3 regions of the Streptomyces sp. NPDC005898 genome follow, and region 3 is predicted to be linked to each of the others. Evidence: riboswitches for the same ligand, from Rfam matches in the RefSeq annotation. Region 3 holds a riboswitch; each other region holds the start of a gene.

What was found. Region 3 has a riboswitch for cyclic di-AMP ahead of ABZ385_RS26910 (M23 family metallopeptidase). Riboswitches for the same ligand answer to the same signal wherever they lie in the genome.
Region 1: another riboswitch for cyclic di-AMP. It lies ahead of ABZ385_RS19225 (M23 family metallopeptidase); the one in region 3 lies ahead of ABZ385_RS26910 (M23 family metallopeptidase).
Region 2: another riboswitch for cyclic di-AMP. It lies ahead of ABZ385_RS06185 (C40 family peptidase); the one in region 3 lies ahead of ABZ385_RS26910 (M23 family metallopeptidase).

Annotation. Positions count from the first base shown of each region.
Region 1 is NZ_JBEXWC010000013.1:87,603-90,866, reverse strand. It holds gene ABZ385_RS19230 (pitrilysin family protein) at 1-1,064, shown strand, start outside; cyclic di-AMP (ydaO/yuaA leader) riboswitch at 1,348-1,509, shown strand; gene ABZ385_RS19225 (M23 family metallopeptidase) at 1,522-2,325, shown strand; gene ABZ385_RS19220 (GntR family transcriptional regulator) at 2,515-3,201, shown strand.
Region 2 is NZ_JBEXWC010000003.1:202,533-205,796, forward strand. It holds gene ABZ385_RS06175 (ATP-dependent Clp protease proteolytic subunit) at 1-517, shown strand, start outside; gene ABZ385_RS06180 (hypothetical protein) at 525-839, shown strand; cyclic di-AMP (ydaO/yuaA leader) riboswitch at 1,182-1,358, shown strand; gene ABZ385_RS06185 (C40 family peptidase) at 1,362-1,835, shown strand; gene ABZ385_RS06190 (LysE family translocator) at 1,906-2,523, opposite strand; gene ABZ385_RS06195 (LysR family transcriptional regulator) at 2,641-3,264, shown strand, end outside.
Region 3 is NZ_JBEXWC010000024.1:96,074-99,337, reverse strand. It holds gene ABZ385_RS26915 (PrsW family intramembrane metalloprotease) at 1-492, shown strand, start outside; gene ABZ385_RS26910 (M23 family metallopeptidase) at 523-1,599, opposite strand; cyclic di-AMP (ydaO/yuaA leader) riboswitch at 1,611-1,757, opposite strand; gene ABZ385_RS26905 (PP2C family protein-serine/threonine phosphatase) at 1,960-3,120, opposite strand.

The DNA of each region.
Region 1 (3,264 bases), on a different contig from region 3:
TCCGGGTCTCCCTCGAAGTCCCGGTCTCCCGCCTCCCGAAGGCGCTCGGCCTGCTCTCGGACGCCCTGCGCGCCCCCGCCTTCGCGGACAGCGAGATCGAGCGCCTCGTGCGCAACCGCCTGGACGAGATCCCGCACGAGGCCGCCAACCCGGCGCGCCGCGCCGCCAAGGAACTCTCCCGGCAGCTCTTCCCGGCCGGCACGCGCATGTCCCGGCCCCGCCAGGGCACCGAGGAGACGGTCAGCGCCATCGACTCGGCGGCCGTACGCGCCTTCTACGAGAAGCACGTCCGGCCCGCGACGGCCACCCTGGTGATCGTCGGCGACCTCACGGGCACCGATCTGGACGCCGTCCTCGCGGACACCGTCGGCACCTGGACGGGCGGCACGGCGGAGCCCCGCCCGAGCCTTCCGATCACCGCCGACGACACGGGCCGCGTCGTCATCGTGGACCGCCCCGGAGCCGTCCAGACGCAGCTCCTGATCGGCCGCATCGGCCCGGACCGGCACGACCGGGTCTGGCCGGCCCAGGTCCTCGGCACCTACTGCCTCGGCGGCACCCTCACCTCCCGGCTGGACCGCGTCCTGCGCGAGGAGAAGGGATACACCTACGGAGTGCGGGCGTTCAGCCAGGTCCTGCGGTCCGCTCCGGACGGCACGGGCGCCGCGATGCTCGCCATCAGCGGATCGGTCGACACCGCCTCCACGGGCCCCGCGCTCGACGACCTGTGGAAGGTCCTGCGCACGCTCGCCGCGGAGGGCCTGACGGACGCGGAGCGCGACGTGGCGGTGCAGAACCTCGTGGGTGTGGCCCCGCTCAAGTACGAGATGGCCGCCTCCGTCGCCGCGACACTCGCCGACCAGGTCGAGCAGAACCTGCCGGACGACTTCCAGGCACAGCTGTACCGGCGGTTGGCCGCCACCGGCACCGTGGAGGCCACCGCGGCCGTCGTGAGCGCCTTCCCGGAGGACCACCTGGTGACGATCCTCGTCGGCGACGCCGCGCAGATCGAGGAGCCCGTCAGGGCGCTCGGCATCGGCGAGGTGAGCGTGGTCAGCGGCTGAACGACAGGTCGCGGCTGAACGAGAGGGTGCGGCTGAACCAGAGGCTGTGGCTGACCAGAGGCCGTGGCCGAATGTGAGCCGCGGCTGAGCGGGAATCAGCGCGTTTCGAGGCCCCGGTGACCGGTTCGGTCGCCGGGGCCTCATATGTCCGCCTTTGTATGGCGGTTGCCCGTCTGCCGTGTGGCGTGCGCAACAAAAGTGTCGATCCGTTTGTCGATTGAAAGAGGGGGCGCTTAGCTTCGATCCGGCTGTCCGTCACACACCACGTCGCACCCGCGGCACCGGGCAGTCATCGCCGAGTCCCCGTACGGCGCGAGCCAGGGGAGCCGGGGACCCACAGTCCCTTGGGGTGAATCGGGCACCTTGCCGTCAGGTGAGGGACTCGTAGGAGACCTTCCTGCTCCGAACCCGTCAGCTAACCCGGTAGGCGAGAAGGAAGGAAAGGATCAGCCGCTTCATGGCGTTCACCCGTGCCACCGGGAAGCACCGTCGTCCCAGCCGCCTCACCCGCACGACCGCGAACGTCGCGGGCGTCGCCGCGCTGACCACCACCGGCGTCATCGGCGGCATGGCCGCTCCGGCGCTCGCCGCCGTCGACGAAGGGGCCGTGGAGCACACCGGCCTCACCCAGGCGATCTCCGTGGGCGGTTCGCTCGCCGAGACCATCGACGCCCAGGCCGCCGCGCAGCGCCAGGCGGCCGAGGACGCCGCCGCCGCCAAGCTGGCCGAAGCGGCCGCCAAGAAGAAGGCCGCCGAGGACAAGCGCAAGGCCGAGGCCGAGGCCAAGGTGAAGGCCAAGGAGGAGCGCGAGGCCAAGGAGCGCGCCGCCCGCGCGGCCGAGCGCAAGCGCCTGAACGCCTACGTCTCCCCGATCTCCGGCTCGTACGTCTCCACGGGCTACCAGACCGGCGGCGCCATGTGGTCCTCCGGCAGCCACACCGGCGTCGACTTCCACGCCGCTTCCGGCACCCCGGTCCACGCGGTCGGCGCGGGCACCGTCGTCGAGGCCGGCTGGGGCGGCGCGTACGGCAACAACGTCGTCATCAAGATGAACGACGGCACGTACACCCAGTACGGCCACATGTCCTCCCTCGGTGTCACCGTCGGTCAGACGGTCACCCCGGGCCAGCAGATAGGCCTCTCGGGTTCCACCGGCAACTCCAGTGGCCCGCACCTCCACTTCGAGGCCCGCACCGGCCCCGAGTACGGCTCGGACATCGACCCCGTGGCGTACCTGCGCTCGCACGGCGTCAACGTCTGACCTCCCGGCACACCGAAGGCCCCGGCTCCTGCGAGCCGGGGCCTTCGCGCTTTTCCGGCCCTTCCGCGCTTGGCCAAAAGATATCCATGGATTGCGGCCCGCCGTCGGTAATTCCGGCACTCTGCAATAGAGTTGCCGAACGAGCGTCGGTCGACCGCGTTTCGCGGGGATTAAGGCGGAGGTCCGGTCATGCGTATTCCCGCGCATTCGGTGTGCACGGCCATCCGGGACGACATTGTCTCCGGTGTCCACGAAAGGGGCGGACGGCTCACCGAGGAGCTTCTGGCCCGCCGCTACGGCGTCTCGCGCGTTCCGGTGCGCGAGGCCCTGCGCACCCTGGAGGCCGAGGGGTTCGTCGTCACGCGCCGACACGCCGGCGCCTGCGTCGCCGAGCCCACGGAGCAGGAGGCGGCCGACCTCCTGGAGCTGCGCATGCTGCTCGAACCGCTCGCGGCCGCCCGCGCGGCCCGGCGCCGCACCGAGGCGCACCTCAAGGTCCTGCGCGGCCTCGTCAGGCTCGGCCAGGAGCGCGCGCGGCGGGGGCAAGGGGAGGATCTGCGGTCGCTGGGCGGCTGGTTCCACGAGACGCTCGCCCAGGCCTCCGTCAGCCCCGGCCTCATCGCGCTGCTCGCCCAGCTGCGGCACAAGATCGCCTGGATGTACGTGGTGGAGCCGCCGGCGGCGCCGTTCGACGCGTGGGCGCAGCGCGCGGCGATCGTCGACGCGGTGGGCCGCGGGGACGGCGAGCGGGCCAGGGCGCTCACCTGCGACCACATGGAGCGGACCGCGGGCGCGCACCGATTGCGCCGTTCGACGAGCGCGGGCCGTGTGAGGGAGCCGCAACATCCCGTCAACACGGTGAGCCTTCGGAATTAACGCGCGTGCCGTATACAAGTCGTAGGGCGCCTTTACTCGGGGCGGCGCTATTCGGGGACATCA
Region 2 (3,264 bases), on a different contig from region 3:
TCCCGTGGACGACACCTCGGCGAACGACGTCATGGCGCAGTTCATGCACCTGGAACACGTGGCGCCGGACCGTGACATCTCGCTCTACATCAACTCCCCGGGCGGCTCGCTGACCGCGATGACCGCGATCTACGACACCATGCAGTTCGTCACCTGCGACGTGGAGACCACCTGCCTCGGGCAGGCCTCCTCGGCCGCCGCCGTACTCCTGGCGGCGGGCACGCCCGGCAAGCGGTACATGCTGCCGGGGGCGCGATTGCTGATCCGCCAGCCCGCCATGACGGAGCCGGTGCGGGGCCAGGCCAGCGATCTGGTGATCCAGGCCGACGAGATGCTGCGCACCCGGGAGCTCCTCGAGGACCTGCTGGCGCGGCACACGGGACAGAGCAAGGAGCGGATCGCCGCGGACATCGAGCGGGACAAGATCCTCGACGCCCCGGCCGCAGTGGAGTACGGACTCGTGGACCGGATCATCCCGTCCCGCAAGTCCTCGCTCGCCGCGCGCGACGCGAGGTGATCCGAGGATGCTTCCCCCCGAACTCCCCCCGCTGCCCGCACTGACCCGGGCCGAGGCGGACCTGGTCGACCGTTACCTCGAAGTCGTCGACCTGCTCGGTAAGATCAATCCCGCCCGCGCGGAACACACCTACGGCGGGCTGCGCGCCGCCCAGGCGCTGGTGGGCCGGGCGAACGCCCTGCTGGAGGCGCTGACGCTCATGCACCAGCGCGGGGAGAGCGAGGTGCACGCCGCCACGCTCGCCCAGGCGTTACGCGTCCTCGACGGCGAGCGGCGGGCCGGCCGGGTGGGCCTGCCGCCGGCCCCGCGTCAGGGCGAATGAGCCCTTCCGCTCTTCGGAACGTCCGGCTCCCTTTCGAAACGGACCAGACGGGCTACCCCGGTCGGCGTACGCGGGCGTCCTTTGTCGTGCGGTCGGGAGTTGCGCCCGACGCGCGCCAAGAGGGCGGAATGAACCCTTCCGCTGCTGGTCGAACCGCCCTCGGACCCGGCGGCCAGGGGGTGATTTTCACCGTGTCCACTCGAACAGGTCAGTCGTGAGTAGGTTCACAAAACACCGTTTCGGCTCGGTTTTCGAACCCTTTTCGGGTCAAGATCCCTTCCGACGACAAGCCCCCGCCACAGCGGCGGGGCGATCCGGGCGGACGCCGAGTCCTGCCGCCGCCCGGATGACCGGTCGACATCGGTGCACCGGCAGGAGTGGAGGACCCAAGCATGGCGGGCCCGTCCGGAAGGTCCGGACGACGCCCTTGGGGTGAAGCCGCAGAGCACGACGCGGCCGGGCATCTTCGCCTGCCCGAACCCGACAGGTCATCCTTCACAGGCGGCTGACGAAGGGTTACGCATGACCGCGCTGAATCACGTTCCGCCGCTGCTCAGTCGGGCGGGAGCCGCTTCGGCTCTCACGCTCGCCGTCGTGGGCGGCACCGTCGTGGCCCCTGGGCTCACATCCGAGGCCGAGGCCGCCACTCACGGGACGAAGGCGCTCAAGATCGCGGCGTCCAAGAAGGGCGCCCCGTACAGCTACGGGGCCGTGGGGCCGCACCGGTTCGACTGCTCGGGCCTGACGCTGTACTCGTTCAAGCGCACGGGCAAGAAGCTGCCGCGCACCGCCGCCGCGCAGTACAACAAGACCCGGCACATCGCGAAGTCCCAGCGCACGCGGGGCGACCTCGTGTTCTTCCACTCGGGCCGCAACGTCTACCACGTCGGGATCTACGCCGGTAACGGCCGTATCTGGCACGCGCCGAAGAAGGGGGCCGTGGTGCGCCTGGAGAAGATCTGGTCCGGCAGCGTCTGGTACGGCCGGGTGCGCTGACCTCACCCGGCCGGCACGTCCGCACGCGCCCCGAGCACTCCCCCGGTGCTCGGTGCGCACGCCGCGGTCCTCACGCGAGGAGCGGTTCGAGGAGGAGCACGAGACCCAGGGCGCCGAGAGCGGCGCCGGTGACGCCCTCGACCGCACGGGCGACCCGCGGCCTGCGCAGCCACGGGCCGAGCCGGTCCACCAGGAGCGCCACGACGGGGAACCACAGCAGGGCGAACACCACGACGACGGCCCCGAGCAGCAGCGTTCTCGGCAGCACCGGACTTCCGTCGGGCACGAACTGCGGCAGCACGCTCAGGAAGGTGATGGCCGCCTTCGGGTTCAGCGCGTTGGTGAGGAACCCCTCGCGCAGACCACCGCCCCGCACCACCGGCTCGTCGCCCACCCCGATGCACGCCCGCAAGGCCGACCGCAGGGCGCGCGCGGCGAGGTACAGCACGTAGCAGGCGCCGACGAGCTGCAGCGCCCTGAAGAGCGCGGGCGCCGCCGCGAGCACCGCCGCCACACCCGTGACCGCCAGCGCCGTGTGCACCAAGAGGCCCGCGGCGACCCCCATCGCGCAGGCCACCCCCGTACGCCGCGAGACGAGGGCATTGCGTACGACGACGGTGAAGTCGGCGCCCGGCACGGCGACCATGCCCGCGGCGACTCCCGTGAAGGCGACCAGTTGTGCGTCCATGCCGGCCAGCCTGCCGTGCGCGGGCCTTCAACGGGTATGTGCAATATCCTGGGTCTGCCTTAAGCAGACGTTTACCCCGTGGGCGCGTTCGACGCGCGGCGCAGAGAGGGTGTCCCCGTGTACGACCCCACGCGGCTCGCCGCGCTCGTCGCGGTCTCCGAGGCGGGTTCGATCACCCGGGCCGCCGAGCGCCTCGGCTACACCGTGCCCGCGCTCTCCCAGCAGCTGGCCAAGCTGGAGCGGGAGACGGGCAGCGCGCTGCTCGTGCGCCATCACCGCGGGGCCCGGCTGACCGGCGCCGGCGAGCTGCTGGTGGGGCACGCCCGCCGGGTGCTCGACGAGTTGGAGCGGGCCCGGCACGAACTGGCCCGGCTCGCCGGGCTGTCCGGCGGGCGGCTGCGCGTGGGCACCTTCCAGACGGCGGGCATCCATCTGCTGCCGCCGGTCCTGACCGCCTTCCGCAGGGCCCACCCGGCGGTGGAACTGACGGTGACGGCGCACGAACCGCCCTCCGGCGTCGAGGCGGTCGCGTCGGGTGAGGTCGATCTGGCCCTCACCCACGCGTACGAGCCCGCCGACCCGGTGCCGCTGCCCGCCGCCGTGTCGGCCGAGCCGGTGCTCGTGGAGGAGCTGGTCCTGGTGACCCAGCCGGGGCACGCCCTGACGAGCGGCACGTCCCGCCTGCCGCCGTCGGCACTGGCCGGGCAGCCGTTGATCAGCATGGCCCCCGACCATCCGCCG
Region 3 (3,264 bases):
CTGCCCGCCTACGCGGCGGCGGGCTGGCTCACCCCGCCCGAGCCGTACGCGCTCGGCTCGATGCGCGCCCGCGCGCTGGCCCGCGACTACGCCGCGTACACCTGGGGGAAGGCGGCGGCCCGCACGGTCGCCGAGTACGAGACGTACGCGACGTCACTGGCGTTCCTGCGCCACCGGGGGCGCCGCGGCAGGGCCGGCGCCGACTTCGTCGTACGCGAGCGGGAGCTGCTCGAAGAGCTGTGGGAGCGCCGCGGGCCGGCCCGCCCCGCCCTGGCCTACGCGGCCCGCGCGACGGCGCCGGTCCTGTACCCCATGCCGATGCCCCTGGCCGTGGGGATGCCCTACGCCGGATACGGCCACCCGCCGCCCTACGGCGGTCCTGCCTACGGCCCCGCATACGGCGGCCCCGCGCCGGGCGGCCCCCCGTACGGCTACCCGGCGTACGGCTACCCGGCGTACGGCTGTCCGCCGCACAACCCCTACCGCTCCTAAGCCCGGACTCAGGGGTTGCTCAGGGCCTGCTCAGGGGTTGAGGCCCTTGCCCTGCAGCCAGGACAGCGGGTCGATGTTGGCCCCGCCGGCGGTGTGGACCTCCATGTGCAGGTGCGGCCCGGTGACGTTGCCGGTCGCGCCGACCCGCCCGATGACATCGCCGGTGGCGACCTTCTGGCCGACGCTGACGTTGAGCGAGGACTGGTGGCAGTACCAGACCTCGGTGCCGTCGGGCAGCTCCAGGACCGTGCGGTAGCCGTACGCACCCGCCCAGCCGGCCTCCTTGACGGTGCCGGTGTGCACGGCCTTGAGGGGGGTACCCGTCGGCGCGGCGAAGTCCAGACCGGTGTGGTGCCCGGAGGACCACATGGCGCCGGCGTCACCGAAGTGCGAGGTCAGGGTGTACGAGGAGGTGGGCAGCGCATAGCTTTTGGCGAGCTTGGCCCGGCGCTCGGCCAGGGCCTTGGCCTCCCGGGCCTCCCGCTCCTTCTTCTTCTGGGCGGCGGCCTTCGCGTCGGCCTCGCGCTCGGCCTCCCGCTGCTGGGCGGCGGCCTCGGCGGCGGCCTTCTCGGCGGCGCTCTCCTCGGCCGCCGTGCGCACGGCGTCGTCCGCCTGGGCCTGCTGGCTCTCCGCCTGCCGCATGATGCGGGCGCGCAACGCCTCGCCCGCGTCGGCGCCGCCCTGCCGGATGCCGGCGGTGCCGGCACCGGCGGTGGTGAGCGGCGTGGCGGCCGGGACGGCGTCGGAGCCCGCGGCGGCGGACGCGTCGTCGGCCAGCAGGGAGCCGATGCCGGGCAGCGACTCGGCCTTGGGCAGCGAGTCCGCGACGGTGCCCAGGTCGGGCATCGAGATGGTGACCGGCGGCTTGCCGTCCTGCGCGGTGGCGATGCCTCCCGCCCCGACGGCGGCGATGACGCCGACGCCCAGCACGGTGGAGCTGCGGGCGAGCCCGCCGCCGCCCTTCTTGTGCACACGGTGCCTGCCGCGGACGGGACGGACGGACTCCTCGGTGGGGTTCCATTCCTCCCAGGTCTCCTGGTCGTACCCACCGAAATCGTCGTCGTTCGGTATGTACACGGCTTGGGGGGCAGGCCGGTTGGACGCCACTGGGGCGCGCTCCTTTCCTTCCTTTCGCCTACCGGGTTAGCTGACGGGTTCGGAGCAGGAAGGTCTCCTACGAGCATCCGGCACGAGGGCGCGGCTGCCTGATTCACCCCAAGTTGGTGGTTCCCCGGCTCCCTTGCGGGATTAGGCGCGTGCGCACGGAGCCGTCTCTGGTGACGGCTGGGACGACCGCGCTGCGTTATCGAACGTTAATAGACAGGGGGCCCGTATTCCAAGCCGTTCCGATTGATCGTTAACGGCTTCGGCCCGTACTTGTCCGGACACGGACGCCCGGACCGGGGCGAGTTGACCCTCCGCCGCGTTGACAAGACGTCAGTTGGGCGGTGCGGCAGCGCGCTTCGGTCACCCCGGGTCACCGTCGCGCTCGCGCCGGCCGTGGGTCGCGTCCGCGGTGGCGGGGCGCCGCACGGCGAGCAGCGCCATGTCGTCCGTGGCCGCGCCCCCGGTGTGCCGCCGCACCTCCTGTGTGAGCGTGGCCAGCAGCGCGTGCGGGCCCTCGCGACCGGGGAAGATCCGCCCGCCGAGCCGGGCCGCCGGGTCGTAGAAGACGCCCGCGGCGTCGCGCGCCTCCGACAGGCCGTCCGTGTAGAAGAGCAGCATCGCGCCGGGCGGGAACCTCGACTCGTCCGCCCGGTCCGGCCAGCCGCCCAGTTCACCCATGCCGAGCGGCAGCGCGGGCTCGCTCGGGGAGAGCACGCACAGCCGCCCGTCGCCGCGCAACAGCAGCGGCTCGGGATGCCCCCGGTTGACCAGTCGTACGCAGCCGTCGCTGAGCCGGATCTCCGCGAGGACGGCGGTGGTGAACCCTTCGAAGGCGTCCAGCCCGTCGCGTCGGGTGCCCTCCCGGGCGAGCGCCCGCTCCAGGCGCTGGGCCACCGCCTCCAGGGTGGCCTCCTGCTCGGCGGCCTCCCGGAAGGCACCGATGACCACGGCGACGGCGGCCACCGCGCCCATGCCCTTGCCGCGCACGTCGCCGACGATGAGCCGCACGCCGTGCGGGGTGTCCTGTACGGCGTACAGATCGCCGCCGATGAAGGCGTCCGCCTGCGCGGCCTCGTACCGCGCCGCGATGTCGAGCCCGCCGATACGGGGGTCCGGCTGCGGCAGCACGGCGCGCTGGGTGGCCTCGGCGATGGAGCGGGCGGTGGCGAGCCGGTCGTTGCCGCGGCGCACGACGCGGTTGGTGACGACGGCGAGGGCGGCGACGGTCATCACGGTCAGCAGTTCGGTGACGGCCTCGACATGGCTGTTCGCCGCGTTGCCGTAGTGCAGCACGATGACGGAGAGGGAGGCCGCGGCGCCGGTCAGGGCGGTGTTCAGGAGCGAGTAGAAGGGGGCGGCGATCAGCGGGGCGGCCGTGAAGAGCGGGGCCGCGGTGAAGTCGGGCGGGGTCGAGGCGTCGTACAGGACCCCGACGACCAGGAGCAGGACCGGCAGGGCCCGCACGAAGGCCCGCTCGTGCGCGGTGGCTCCGCTGCCGCCGGTACCTCCACGCTGCCCCACCGCTTGTCTCCCGCCGAGTCCGCGCCCATCACCGCGCTGCACCCAGGTTTCCCGCAGCGGGGCGGGGGTGCGAGCTGGTGGGGGCCGAGCGGGTCACGGGGGCGGAAAACACCGAGGGCCGGAAGCATCGAAATGCTTCCGGCC